Regions from separate parts of the Heyndrickxia sp. FW510-T9 genome, predicted to be linked through region 3. Evidence: predicted binding sites of a transcription regulator. Region 3 holds the regulator's gene; each other region holds the start of a gene.
The links. The regulator Rex, encoded in region 3, represses fermentation and respiration genes when NADH is low (regulators of the CRP and FNR family bind a similar motif). The targets are predictions, from matches to a motif close to TTGTGAAATATTTCACAA.

Region 1 (4,291 bases), on a different contig from region 3:
TCCTTATATAGAAGAGTGTTTAAAGGATCCAGAGGTAATAAAACTTACAGGGAGCACATCAGAATTTGATCGGGAATCTGTTATTCGTTGGTACAATACAAGAAATGAACAAAAAGACCGATTGGATCTTGCTATAGTGGATAAATCCATAAATATCTTAGTAGGTGAAGTGGTAGTCAACCTATATGATGAAAAAGATGAAAGTATGAATTTTAGGATATTAATTGGATCAAGGGGAAGAAACAAAGGATTAGGTACGGAAGCTACAAAGTTCATGACTGATTACGTCTTCAAAAATACTAAACTGAACCAACTAACTTTAAGTGTTTATGATTTTAACCCTAGAGCAAAGAAAGTTTATGAAAAGGTTGGCTTTGTTTTAGATAGTATCGATAAAAACGAATTTGAATTTGAGGGAGAATGGGTTGACTCCTTAAATATGATATTAACAAGGGATAATTGGATGAAAATTCATATATAAAATGAATAATAGTCCGCTTAAGATTAATGATGAGCGAAGGCTTTTTTTAAACGTATGGGGCATTAGGAAGAAAAGGTTCTAAAATCAAAATTTTTTCTGTAAAAGGCGTTTCTGTAAATATGCAGAAACGCCTTTTTACTATCATTTTCCATCCACCATTTTAATCGAATATGAGAATGCAGCATACTTCTAATATTTTATGGAAATTATTGCATAAATACCAAAATTAATGTTTCCGGATAAGTTAAATTGATATTACCCTCTTATTTTTCTAACCATTTCTCCTAAGCCTTTCTGTCAATCGCTTCCGGTTGCTTTTCTAACCATCCTTGTTCCACCATAATTTTGTAACAAATAGTACCAGCCTCCATTGCATGAGTAAAAACTTTGGAGTAATTCAAAATGATATCTGATCTTAAGCTAGAACCTATTGATGCACCATAATAAGAAAGTGCTGTGTTTACTAAAAATGCTGCGTGAAAGATCATCAATTTGTCCGAAAATGGACTTACAGTGGAATCGGTGATTTCAGCATCCCATCTCTCAGGTATTGGTAAATAATCTTGTTGCAAAATATCGTTAAAGCTTTCAGCGTCCTTCTCGGCAAATTTAACATTCCTTTGCATAAATTTGCGAACTTCTTCCACCTTTGCCACTTGACTAAAAGCCAAACTCAAAGACCTGACAAATCCCGTTTTCTTTGAATTAAAGAAAAGGCTGCCGATTTCGGAACTATTGAGTGGTCTCTTGTCTCCATAAAGATTTGAAATGATTCCTGTTGACTCCATATATTCTAACTCTTGAGGAGAGGGAATGGAGGGAACACTCGAGTACAAGGGCATATTTTTAGATAAATTAACTACTTTTTGAAACAATTCTTTAGATGTTAATGTGCATTCCATAAAATAGTTTTGAATATCCTGATGTTCCGAGTTGGTAATTGCTAAGCTATAAGCATTTAGCCCATGTATCGTCATAATATAAGAATAAAAAAGTAAAAACTGGTCAGAAAACAGACGTGGGGTATTAAGATTCACATCATTCTCTGTAAATCCAATGGGGACTTGGAAATTTGCACTTTCTAAGAACTCGGTGATTTTGTTGATATGGCTCTCAGATAATTGTAACGAAAATTCTAAAATGGGTTTTATCTCTTCATCTTCAACAATTTTAAGAAAATATTTGTAAACACATATTGCCATACTATCTCCCATGTATTGAAACCATAGAGCGGATACTTCCGCAGAGGTTAAGGTTGTACCATTTGTTTCCTTAAAAATCCCCAAAAGAAATTCATTCCTTTCTTTTAAGCTTTGTCTGTTACTTATTTTATGGTAATGGGTATAAAGTATACAGATAAATTCGAGGAACTTACCCAGTAGAGTGCCTGACACCAAAAAAGGGACGGAAATTGTCCCTAAGTTGGTGTCAGACACGCAAAAATAACATTCCAATACGACACTATATAAAGAAATCCCATATGGTCACCAAATTTTTGACGGCTCTATGAACAGATATTGAACGCGGTATGGAGATTTATTGTCGACTTTGTGAATCTATGCACAAAAGTAATTTGAATGGAGTACAATTTCACCATAAATAATTAAAGGAATATGAAAGGTGCATTAAAAACAGAAAATTTTTCTTTTAATCTTTGTGAATTAATACACATATTCTTGAATTGGGAAGGAGAGAAGAATCTTGAAAATAAAAAAACTCCCTTGGAAATTATTATCTTTCATACTGTTATCTTCACTATTTTTACTTAGTGGATGTGACACTAGCAATATAGCAGTCTTAAATCCTCAGGGGCCAGTTGCTCAGAAGCAATATGATCTTATTGTTTACTCATTTTGGCTCATGATGATTATTTTAGTTGTTGTTATGGGGCTCTTTATCTATATGGTTTTTAAATATCGTGCAAAAAAATTAGCTGCAGACTATGTACCACCGGATGAACATGGTAGTAAATGGTTAGAGCTTATTTGGACAGCGATACCAATCATTATTATTATTGCGGTAGCAATTCCAACTGTTAAAGCAAACTATGCGTTGGAGGAAGTACCAAAAGGGTATGAAAATAAAAAACCTATCGTGATTAATGTAACGTCTGCTAACTGGAAATGGATTTTTAGTTATCCGGAACAAAATATTGAAACAGTTAACTATGTAAATATACCTGCTGGTAGACCTGTTAAATTTCAATTAACTTCAGCTGGCACAATGGCATCCTTCTGGGTACCTGAATTAGGTGGTCAAAAGTATACGATGCCTAACCATTCTATGCAATTAATTCTTTTAGCAGATAAACCAGGATCCTATGAAGGTAGAAATGCCAACTTTAATGGTGAAGGCTTTGCTCATATGGACTTTGAAGTACTTTCTCAAACCCAAGGAGATTTTGATAAATGGGTAAAAGAAGTAAAAGGGTCTGCTTCAAAAATGAAAAAGAGTGACTATAATAAACTTTTGAAAGAAGGACTTGTTGGTAGAATGACATTCACAGGCACACATTTGCCTTGGGTGACTACACCACATCAACATGGAATGCTTGACCAAAAAGATACAAATCAAAAACATCACAATATGGACAATATGGACATGGGAAATATGGATATGGGAAATATGGACATGTCAGGCCACAAACACTAGAAAGATTGGAGGAGAAGACCTATGAAGCTTGATGAATTTTTCGTCACAGGTGAACCGATTATCTATGTAACGGAAGCTGGGATTGCCCTTGCAATGATCGGTATCATTTTTTACTTAACTTATTTTAAAAAGTGGAAATGGCTTTGGACTAACTGGCTAACAACTGTCGATCATAAAAAAATCGGTGTCATGTATATTTTAGTTGCGGTATTAATGTTATTCCGCGGTGGTGTTGATGCTCTTATGATGAGGGCACAGCTTACGGCTCCTAACTTAAAACTATTAGATGCAAACCATTACGATGGTATTTTTACAACACATGGAACAATTATGATTTTGTTCATGGCAATGCCATTTTTAATGGGATTAATTAATATCGCAGTTCCATTACAACTTGGGGCACGCGACGTGGCTTATCCAATGTTAAATGCTTTTAGCTTCTGGTCATTTGCTGCAGGCTGTGCGTTATTTAATATTTCATTTATCATTGGTGGTTCACCAACAGCTGGATGGACTTCTTATTTTCCACTTGCAGGAACAGAATTTAGTCCTGGAGTAGGAGATAACTATTATGCAGTTGCCTTGCAAATTGCTGGTATTGGTACACTTATTACCGGAATTAACTTTTTAGTAACCATTTTAAAAATGAGAGCAAAAGGTATGACGATGATGAAAATGCCGATGTTTGTTTGGTCGGTATTAATCATGTGTGTAATTATCATTTTTGCCTTCCCAGTGTTAACTGTTGCATTGGCATTAATGACATTTGACCGCTTGGCTGGATCTCATTTCTTTACGATGGCTGCTGGCGGTATGCCGATGCTTTGGAGTAACTTATTCTGGATATGGGGACACCCTGAAGTGTATATCGTATTATTGCCTTCGTTGGGAATTTATTCAGAAATTATTAGTACTTTTTCGAAAAAACGTCTTTTCGGTTATAAATCAATGGTCTTCTCGATGTTGGCCATCGCATTATTTAGTTACTTTACTTGGGTGCATCACTTTTTCACAATGGGGAATACGGCTGCAGTTAACTCGTTCTTCTCCATCTCAACAATGCTGATTGCGATTCCTACAGGTGTTAAATTATTTAACTGGATTTTTACAATAAGAAAAGGAAAAATGCAAATGACATCAGCAATGATGTGGTCATTA
Region 2 (4,291 bases), on a different contig from region 3:
TAAATTAAAAACGACGCTATCATAAAAAACACAAGTGAAAATCCAAACATCCACCATAAACTCATTGCTTTTTCAAAATGCTGACTGTTATGTTCATGTAAAGCAATAAATACAAGGAGGCTTGCGATAATGGTAGGAGTGCTCCAAAACAAAGCAAACTTTCTTAAAATCTCCCTTGCTTGAATATCATTCGCTCTATCTGCATAAAAAGTTAGAAATCCTGCACTAATAAATAAAACGGAAACAATCGCAAGAAAAACGACACTCCATGAATAAGGACTTGCAAACAATTCTTTAGCCAAAAATACAACATGCACTCCTTTTTGAGAAAGGAATCCCCCTTCCGATATCGTTAAGGCGGTTGAAAGTGAAGCCGGAATTAGAAGGCCTGTTGCCCCATATAAAAATAAATAAACGAGATTGTCTTTTGATCCATAATTTCCAAATGCATAAAAGGAACCGCGTATTACAATTAAAATAAGTGCAATGCTCCCCGGAATTAACAGTGCTGTACCAAAGTAATAAGCTGTGTCAGGAAAAAAACCAACTAAACCGACAAAGAAAAACACAAAAAATACATTCGTAACTTCCCAAACAGGCGATAAATATCGGCTAATCAGATGATTCATGATGTGATCTTTTTTCGTCAATTTTCCATAAAAAGCAAAAAAGCCTGCTCCAAAATCAATGGATGCTACCATTAAATAGCCATATAAAAATATCCAAAGAACTGTAATTCCGATTACTTCCAAACTCATGTCTTACACCTCTCCTAAATGCGAATACTCACACAGAAAAACGTTGTTCAAGTTCCGTTTCTGCAGGCTTATTTTTAAACATTTTAATGATTACAACACAACTGAAAATAGCAAGAATCAAGTACAGGATGGCGAATAAAACGAAAGTTAAACCAACTCCATTACCAGTTGTAGCTGCTTCAGCAACCTTCATATAACCTCTTAGAATCCAAGGCTGCCGTCCTACCTCTGCATACATCCAGCCTAATTCGATGGCGAGCATCCCTAATGGCCCTCCTAATATAATAGCCCCCAATATTGGCTTATTCCATTCATTCCATTTCTTTACTCGCCAAAATAACAAGTAAAAAATTGGAATAACAATTAAATAAACACCAATTCCTGCCATTGCATCAAACATATAATGAACGATTAATGGCGGTCGTTCGTCTTTTGGAATATCATTCAACCCAATCACTTTTGTCTTAAAAGAATTTCCAGCTAGAAAACTAAGTAATTTCGGGATTCGAATTGCATATTTTATTTGATCATTCTTATCTATTGTACCAAAGAAAATGAGCTCTGCATTAGATTCAGTCTTATAATGCCATTCTGCTGCTGCCAATTTCTCTGGTTGATATTTAGCAAGAAATTTCGCCGATGCATCACCAGCAATTGCCGTTACTAAGGCAAATAGAAGCGAACATATCATCGTAAGTCTTAAAGCTTTTTTATAATATATACCGCTTTTTCCACGTAAGATTAATAAAGCTGTAAGTGCAGCTAGTAATATCGCACAAGCGGTATATGCCGATGTAACTACATGGAAGACCTTCGAAGGTGTTGCCGGGTTAAACATTGCGGCAATTGGATCAATATTAATCGCTTTTCCATTCTTCAATGTGAACCCCTGTGGTGTATTCATAAATGCATTTACCATTGTAATAAACATAGCAGAAGCGGAAGATCCAATCATAATTGGGATGGTTAGTACCCAATGTAAATATTTGTTTTTAAAACGATCCCATGTATATAAATATATCCCAAGAAAGATAGCTTCAAAGAAAAATGCAAAAGTCTCCATAAATAATGGCAAAGCTATAACTTGACCTGCAACCCTCATAAAGCTCGGCCATAGCATAGAAAGTTGCAATCCGATACAAGTACCTGTTACAACACCAACAGCAACGGTAATCGTAAACCCTCTTGCCCATCTTCTGGCTAGAAGTAGATAATGTGGATCCTTGCGCTTAATTCCTAAAAATTCTGCAATGGATATCATAATTGGAACACCAACACCTATGGTTGCAAATATAATATGAAACGCTAAAGTCATCCCCGTTAGCATCCTGCTTAACATAACATTATCCAATACCATTCAAGACCCTCCCTACATATCCTATACCCTTATTCTACCTTTTATATTACTTACTGGCGCATAAGTTTTTTCGAATTTACTTCTCCTTACTATTAGTGTAAGCTTTTCCATTAAATTAGGAACGATGTAACATGAATATTTTGTGACACTTTTCACAATATCTATTGTGTATTTAGATTTCCACTTTCTATCCATGCATATTCATGTTTGCAAGGAATTAAGAATACTTTTAAATTAGCGTATAAATCAGAGGTGAACAGCATGAATGACCTATGCAGAATTTTAGAACAAGTTGATTTTGAAAAAGAGGAAAAACTGGCAGTTGCGACGATTATTCGTATTAATGGCTCGTCTTATCGGAAGGTTGGAGCAAAAATGTTTTTTCTGGAGCATGGGCAAAGATTCGGAACGATTAGTGCGGGATGTTTGGAGGATGACTTAGCGCTGCATTCTACGGAGGCGATTAAAAGGCATCACAGCAAAATAATAACGTATGATTTACAAGACGAAGAAGATCTTGGATGGGGGATTGGTTGTAATGGAAAAATTGAAGTTTATATAGAACCAAATTGTAACCAAAGCCTCTTAAAACTGAAAGAGTACTTATTTAATGGTAGGAAAGCTGTTTCTGTAAAGCCACTTTTAAATGACAAGTCCCCGGTGACATACTTATTTACTCAAGATGGAGACCTAATTGACTGTGAAATTGAAATGGAACTTCATAATGATATTACAACTGCATTACATGAATTTCTTCATTCTAATCAAAAACTGAAAATCATTACCTTTGAAGGAGAAGATTATTTGTTCGAAATACATCACCCTAAAAGCTATTTATATATTTTTGGAGCTGGTAATGATGCTGAACCATTAGTTAAGCTTGCTACTAGTTTGGATTTTTTCGTTACCGTTATTGACCCCAGAGAAAGTCGTTGTAATCGTGATTTTTTCCCTACAGCTGATGAGCTTATTATCGAACATCCAGACACTTTTTTTCGCAGCCATGAACTATATTACTCGTGCTTTGTTGTGATTATGAATCATCACTTCCTAAGAGATAAACAAATAATAGAGAAATTATCTTTCGAGCGATCAGCTTATATTGGAATTTTAGGTTCAAAAAAAAGGACTGAAAGATTGCTAATTAATTTGAATGATTCGATAAAAAGCCAAATCCATTATCCAATCGGATTAAACATACAAGCAGAGGGTCCGGATGAAATAAGCGTAAGCATCATGGCAGAATTAATTCAAGTCCGTCACAAATTAATAGATATACTTCCATTATGACTTTTTTATTAATTGATGTTTAAAGGCATAAATAACAGCTTGTGTGCGATCCTGAACCTCAAGCTTACTTAGTATGTTACTCACATGGGTTTTTACGGTCTTTAGAGCAATATATAATTCGTCAGCAATCTCTTGATTGGATTTACCTTCTGTCATTAAAAGCAAGATTTCAATTTCACGATTTGTTAAATCTTCATGAAGCGGTCGTTTGTTGCCTTGTTTCATTCGCAACATCATTTTTCCTGTTACTTGCGGTTCTAGTACTGATTGGCCTGCATATGTTGAACGAACCGCTTCCGCAATTTCGCTCGCTTTCGATGTTTTTAACATGTAACTTGTAGCACCAGCTTCCAAAGCAGGATATACTTTTTCATCATCAAGAAAACTAGTAACGATAATAATCTTTGCTTCTGGCCATTCCTCGATGATTGCCTTAGTAGCCTCAATTCCATCCATACCGCCCATAACTAAATCCATTAAGATAATATCAGGTCGTAAAGATAACGCCAATTGGACTCCTTTTTCTCCACTATCAGCTTCACCAACCACTTCAATATCCTGTTGAATAGATAAAAAAGCGGAAACTCCTATCCTTACCATCTCATGATCATCCACTAATAAAACCTTTATCATTCTATCTCATCCTTTTTCTCATTTATAATTGGCACTTTTACCTCTATACTCGTACCTTTTTGAGGAAAGCTTATCATTTTGACCGTCCCTCCAATTTCGGAAGCTCGCTCACGAATATTTTGCAAACCGTAAGAACCGGCTTTTTCCTTCTCCATTTCGAAACCTACACCATTATCAATAATTTTTAATAAAACAAATTGCTGAAGGTTTAGTAAATGTAATTCAAGTAATTTCGCTTTTGCATGGCGAAGAG
Region 3 (4,291 bases):
TTCATTCTTTTTTTCAGCTGTTATGAGTTCGATTATTTTTGGATTAGCGCATCTGGAGCCTGTCCATCTAATTTTGTATTCTGCTATGGGGTTTACCTTCGCGTTTCTTTATTATAAAACAAAAAGAATTTTGGTCTCCATTATTGCTCATGTAATGATGAATACAATTGTTGTCATCGGACAGTTTTTATATCGCGAAAATATTCAAAATATCATAGAAAATCATGACAAAGTACATAGCTTTATTGGGGGATTTTTTGGATGAGAGCTATTTTTTCTGGTATTATATATTGCCTATTAGGAGTTCTATTTACTTATATGGCAACACAAAGAGTCGCAACAAGTGGATGGGGAGCATTTACATATGTACTCATTCTTTTAGCAACTTTAGATTTTGGGGCAGGTATTAGGATAATCCTATTATATTTTAAAATATCGAGCCATAAAAATAAGTAAAACCTTCCATAATGGAAGGTTTTTTTAATCAATATTATTTTCCAGTTCGTACTGTGCTTCCGCCGCTTTCACTTTTCGATATCCAATTTTAGAGATCCAAATACTAACCTCATACAATAGGATTAGCGGAATACCGACCGCAATTTGTGAAATAATGTCCGGAGGCGTAATAAAAGCTGCAACAATAGTGATTATAAAATATGCATATTTACGTACTTTCCTTAAAAACATTGGGGTAATAATGCCTAATCTTGTTAAAAACAACACTACTACTGGTAACTCAAATAAGAATCCAAAAGGAAGAGTAATCTGAAATAAAAACTGGAAGTATTCATTAATACCTATTACTGCATGAATATCCATTTGCTTAGATAATTTTAACATGAAATTGATAATGATCGGGAACAGTACAAAGTAAGAAAAAGCCAGTCCACCGATAAATAATATTAGTGTAATAGGAATATAGCTTAAAGTAACTCTCCGTTCTTTTTCATATAAACCAGGACTGATAAACGCCCATAATTGATAGAGAATAATCGGTAGAATCATGATCAAGGCTAAATAAAAAGTAACCTCCCAGTACACTTTAAAGGGATCTGTCAGACGAAAAGCATTCATCGTCAAATTTTTTGCTATTTCCTCATTTTGCAAATACCGAATAATCGGCTGCGAGATAAACATACTTACAATGCAAGCCAGGATAAAGAAAACGACTATCACGAACAGCCGTTTCCTTAGCTCTGATATATGTTCAAAAATCGTCATTTCTTTTTGACTCATTTTATTTCACCAACATTTACTTTACGTCATCTTTTTTTATATCAACATTTGTATCTTTTTTTTCATCTTCATCATCATCTGCCAAACCTTTTGTGGCATTTTTAAATTCACGTAAAGTGCTTCCTGCTGCTTTACCTAGTTGAGGCAACTTTTTCGGACCAAACACTAATAAAGCTACAATGACAATAAGAATAATACCTTCAATACTTGGTCTAAACACAGTGCCCACCTCCTTATACTGTTATAATAGCAGAAATCAACCATTTTTTTATTATGAATTTGTTCCCGCCTGTGAATTTTCCGTGTCATTTGGATAATGCTTTAAAAAATATACAAGGGATTGCAACTCGACAGCTAAATCAATATGATGCACTCGAATAGAAGTCGGTACATTTAGTCTAGCCGGTGTGAAATTTAATATACCTTTTACATTCGTTTCTATAATCCGATCCGTAATGGGCTGAGCAACTTCTGCTGGAACAGTTAAAATAGCAATAGAAATATTCTCTTCTATTAAACGCTCTTGTAGTTCTGACAAATCATAAACATGCACTTGTCCAATTTTTTTCCCTATCTTATTTTTATCTATATCAAAAGCAATTTCAATCTTTGTGTTATTATTTTTTAAAAAATTATAATTTAAAAAGGCCGTTCCTAAATTTCCAACTCCAACTAATGCTACTTTTGTTAATTCATCCTGATCCAGCGTTTTCCGAAAAAAGGTTAAGAGATAGTTAACATTATAGCCATACCCTTTTTTACCAAGTGCCCCAAAATAGGAGAAATCCCTGCGAATCGTGGCAGAATCTACTTTAACTGCTTCACTAAGCTCCGCAGACGAAACTCTTTGCTTCCCTGAATTATGCAGGTTTTTCAAAAAACGATAGTAAAGAGGCAATCTTTTTGCCGTTGCCTGAGGTATTTTTAACGTATCTTCATTCATTGGCTTTCCCCCATATTGATTTCATGCCTTGTTCTTCTATATTACTCTTCCCTTTTATAATCCTTACTCGAAACCCCACCAGACTTTTCAACCAAAAAAGTGGGGCCAATCACCATTCCCTTGTCAACAGCTTTGCACATATCATATACCGTCAATGCCGTAGCAGTGGCCGCTGTCAATGCCTCCATTTCTACACCGGTGCTACCTTTTGTTTTAACCGTAGAACGGATACAAAGGATAATTTGCTCATTCTTTTTCTTCCATGTGAATTCAATATTGATTCCACTCAAAGGGATGGGATGACACATTGGTATAATGTCCCATGTTTTTTTTGCCGCCATAATTCCTGCAACTTGAGCAACCGCTAAGACATCCCCTTTTTTTACTTTATTCTCACTGATAGATTTATATACTACTTCATTCAATTCAACACTAGACTCGGCAATAGCAATACGAATAGTTTCTGGTTTAGCGCTTACATCCACCATCTTTGCCCTTCCCTGCTCATTAAAATGAGTGAAAGATGACATATTAATCCACCTCTTTTGTTCATCATACACCTTTTTTAGGTGCATGTCATCGCTTCACTCACGAAGAATTCACAATATTTCCCCATTCTAATCACGATTATTGCCGAAAGATGCCGAAATACGTTACACTAACATTAATAACTTGAGGTGATAGAGATGATACTATTACAAGTTCAACAGCTTTCAAAATATTTTGGTGCTGAACTTATTTTATCGAATATAAAATTAGAAATCCAAACAAGAAATAGAATTGCCCTTGTCGGTCGGAACGGCGCTGGCAAATCCACTTTGCTAAAAATCATATCTGGCCAAATATCATATGATTCTGGTGAAATTTTCAAGCCAAAAGATGTATCAATTGGCTATTTAGCTCAAAACACAGGGCTTGAATCTGAATTATCGATTTGGGATGAAATGCTAACAGTATTCCAGCATTTAAAGGTTATGGAAAAAAGACTACGTTCTCTAGAACAGCAAATGTCTGATCCATCTATTTATGATAATACTGAGCAATATGAAAAACTCATGAAAGAATATGATGAACTGCAAGTCCGTTTTAAAGATTCCGGCGGTTATCAGTACGAGTCGGATATTCGATCTGTTCTTCATGGTTTACGGTTTAGCGATTTTGATTATACTACTTTAATAAAAACCTTAAGTGGCGGACAAAAAACAAGACTAGCTCTTGCAAAGCTGTTACTTACGAAACCAAATATTTTAATTTTGGACGAGCCTACCAATCACCTCGATATTGAAACATTATCGTGGTTGGAACAATACTTGCAAGGGTATGAAGGCGCTATTTTGATCGTTTCACATGATCGATATTTCCTTGATAAAGTGGTCAATCAAGTGTATGAAATATCCCGTAACATGATTCAAAAATTTCCAGGCAATTATAGTTCCTATTTGGAGAAAAAGGCAGAACAATATGAACTTGATTTGAAGCTTTATGAAAAACAGCAAGAAGAAGTATCCAAGCTTCAAGACTTTATTCAACGAAATCTAGCTAGAGCTTCGACAACGAAAAGAGCACAGAGCCGCCGGAAGAAGCTAGAAAAAATGACACTTATGGATAGACCGAGCGGAGATGAAAAATCAGCAAATTTCTCTTTTGATATTGAGCGCCAAAGCGGAAATGACGTAATGCACATACACAATGCTGCCATTGGCTACGGGAACCAAATTATTTCACAAGAAATTGATATTTCGGTAAAAAAAGGAGATAGCATTGCTTTAGTTGGACCAAATGGAATTGGAAAATCTACATTATTGAAAACAATCATTAAAAAACTGCCATTATTTAATGGCACCATTGAATATGGTTCAAACGTTACAATAGGTTACTATGACCAAGAACAAGCTGAATTGTCCTCGAATAAGACGGTTTTGCAAGAATTATGGGATGAGTATCCTTTAAAAAGCGAAAAGGAGATTCGGACTGTATTAGGCAATTTCTTATTTTCAGGTGATGACGTTTCAAAAATAGTTTCGACTTTAAGCGGTGGTGAAAAGGCAAGGCTTGCCCTTTCTAAGCTCATGCTTCAAAGAGCAAATCTCCTCATATTAGATGAGCCAACAA

Region 1: the regulator Rex is predicted to act here: its motif matches at 2,136-2,153, upstream of qoxA (cytochrome aa3 quinol oxidase subunit II).
Region 2: the regulator Rex is predicted to act here: its motif matches at 2,256-2,273, upstream of AC3WJF_RS00045 (cytochrome ubiquinol oxidase subunit I).

What each region holds. Positions count from the first base shown of each region.
Region 1 covers NZ_JBYSWK010000037.1:21,809-26,099, forward strand. The annotation lists gene AC3WJF_RS16675 (GNAT family N-acetyltransferase) at 1-481, shown strand, start outside; gene AC3WJF_RS16680 (DUF3231 family protein) at 766-1,767, opposite strand; gene qoxA (cytochrome aa3 quinol oxidase subunit II) at 2,183-3,133, shown strand; gene qoxB (cytochrome aa3 quinol oxidase subunit I) at 3,155-4,291, shown strand, end outside.
Region 2 covers NZ_JBYSWK010000001.1:6,677-10,967, reverse strand. The annotation lists gene AC3WJF_RS00050 (cytochrome d ubiquinol oxidase subunit II) at 1-758, opposite strand, end outside; gene AC3WJF_RS00045 (cytochrome ubiquinol oxidase subunit I) at 787-2,115, opposite strand; gene AC3WJF_RS00040 (XdhC family protein) at 2,377-3,405, shown strand; gene AC3WJF_RS00035 (response regulator transcription factor) at 3,400-4,038, opposite strand; gene AC3WJF_RS00030 (histidine kinase) at 4,035-4,291, opposite strand, start outside.
Region 3 covers NZ_JBYSWK010000057.1:16,682-20,972, forward strand. The annotation lists gene AC3WJF_RS19880 (CPBP family intramembrane glutamic endopeptidase) at 1-265, shown strand, start outside; gene AC3WJF_RS19885 (YdiK family protein) at 262-456, shown strand; gene tatC (twin-arginine translocase subunit TatC) at 481-1,236, opposite strand; gene AC3WJF_RS19895 (twin-arginine translocase TatA/TatE family subunit) at 1,253-1,456, opposite strand; gene AC3WJF_RS19900 (redox-sensing transcriptional repressor Rex) at 1,508-2,179, opposite strand; gene moaC (cyclic pyranopterin monophosphate synthase MoaC) at 2,221-2,709, opposite strand; gene AC3WJF_RS19910 (ABC-F family ATP-binding cassette domain-containing protein) at 2,866-4,291, shown strand, end outside.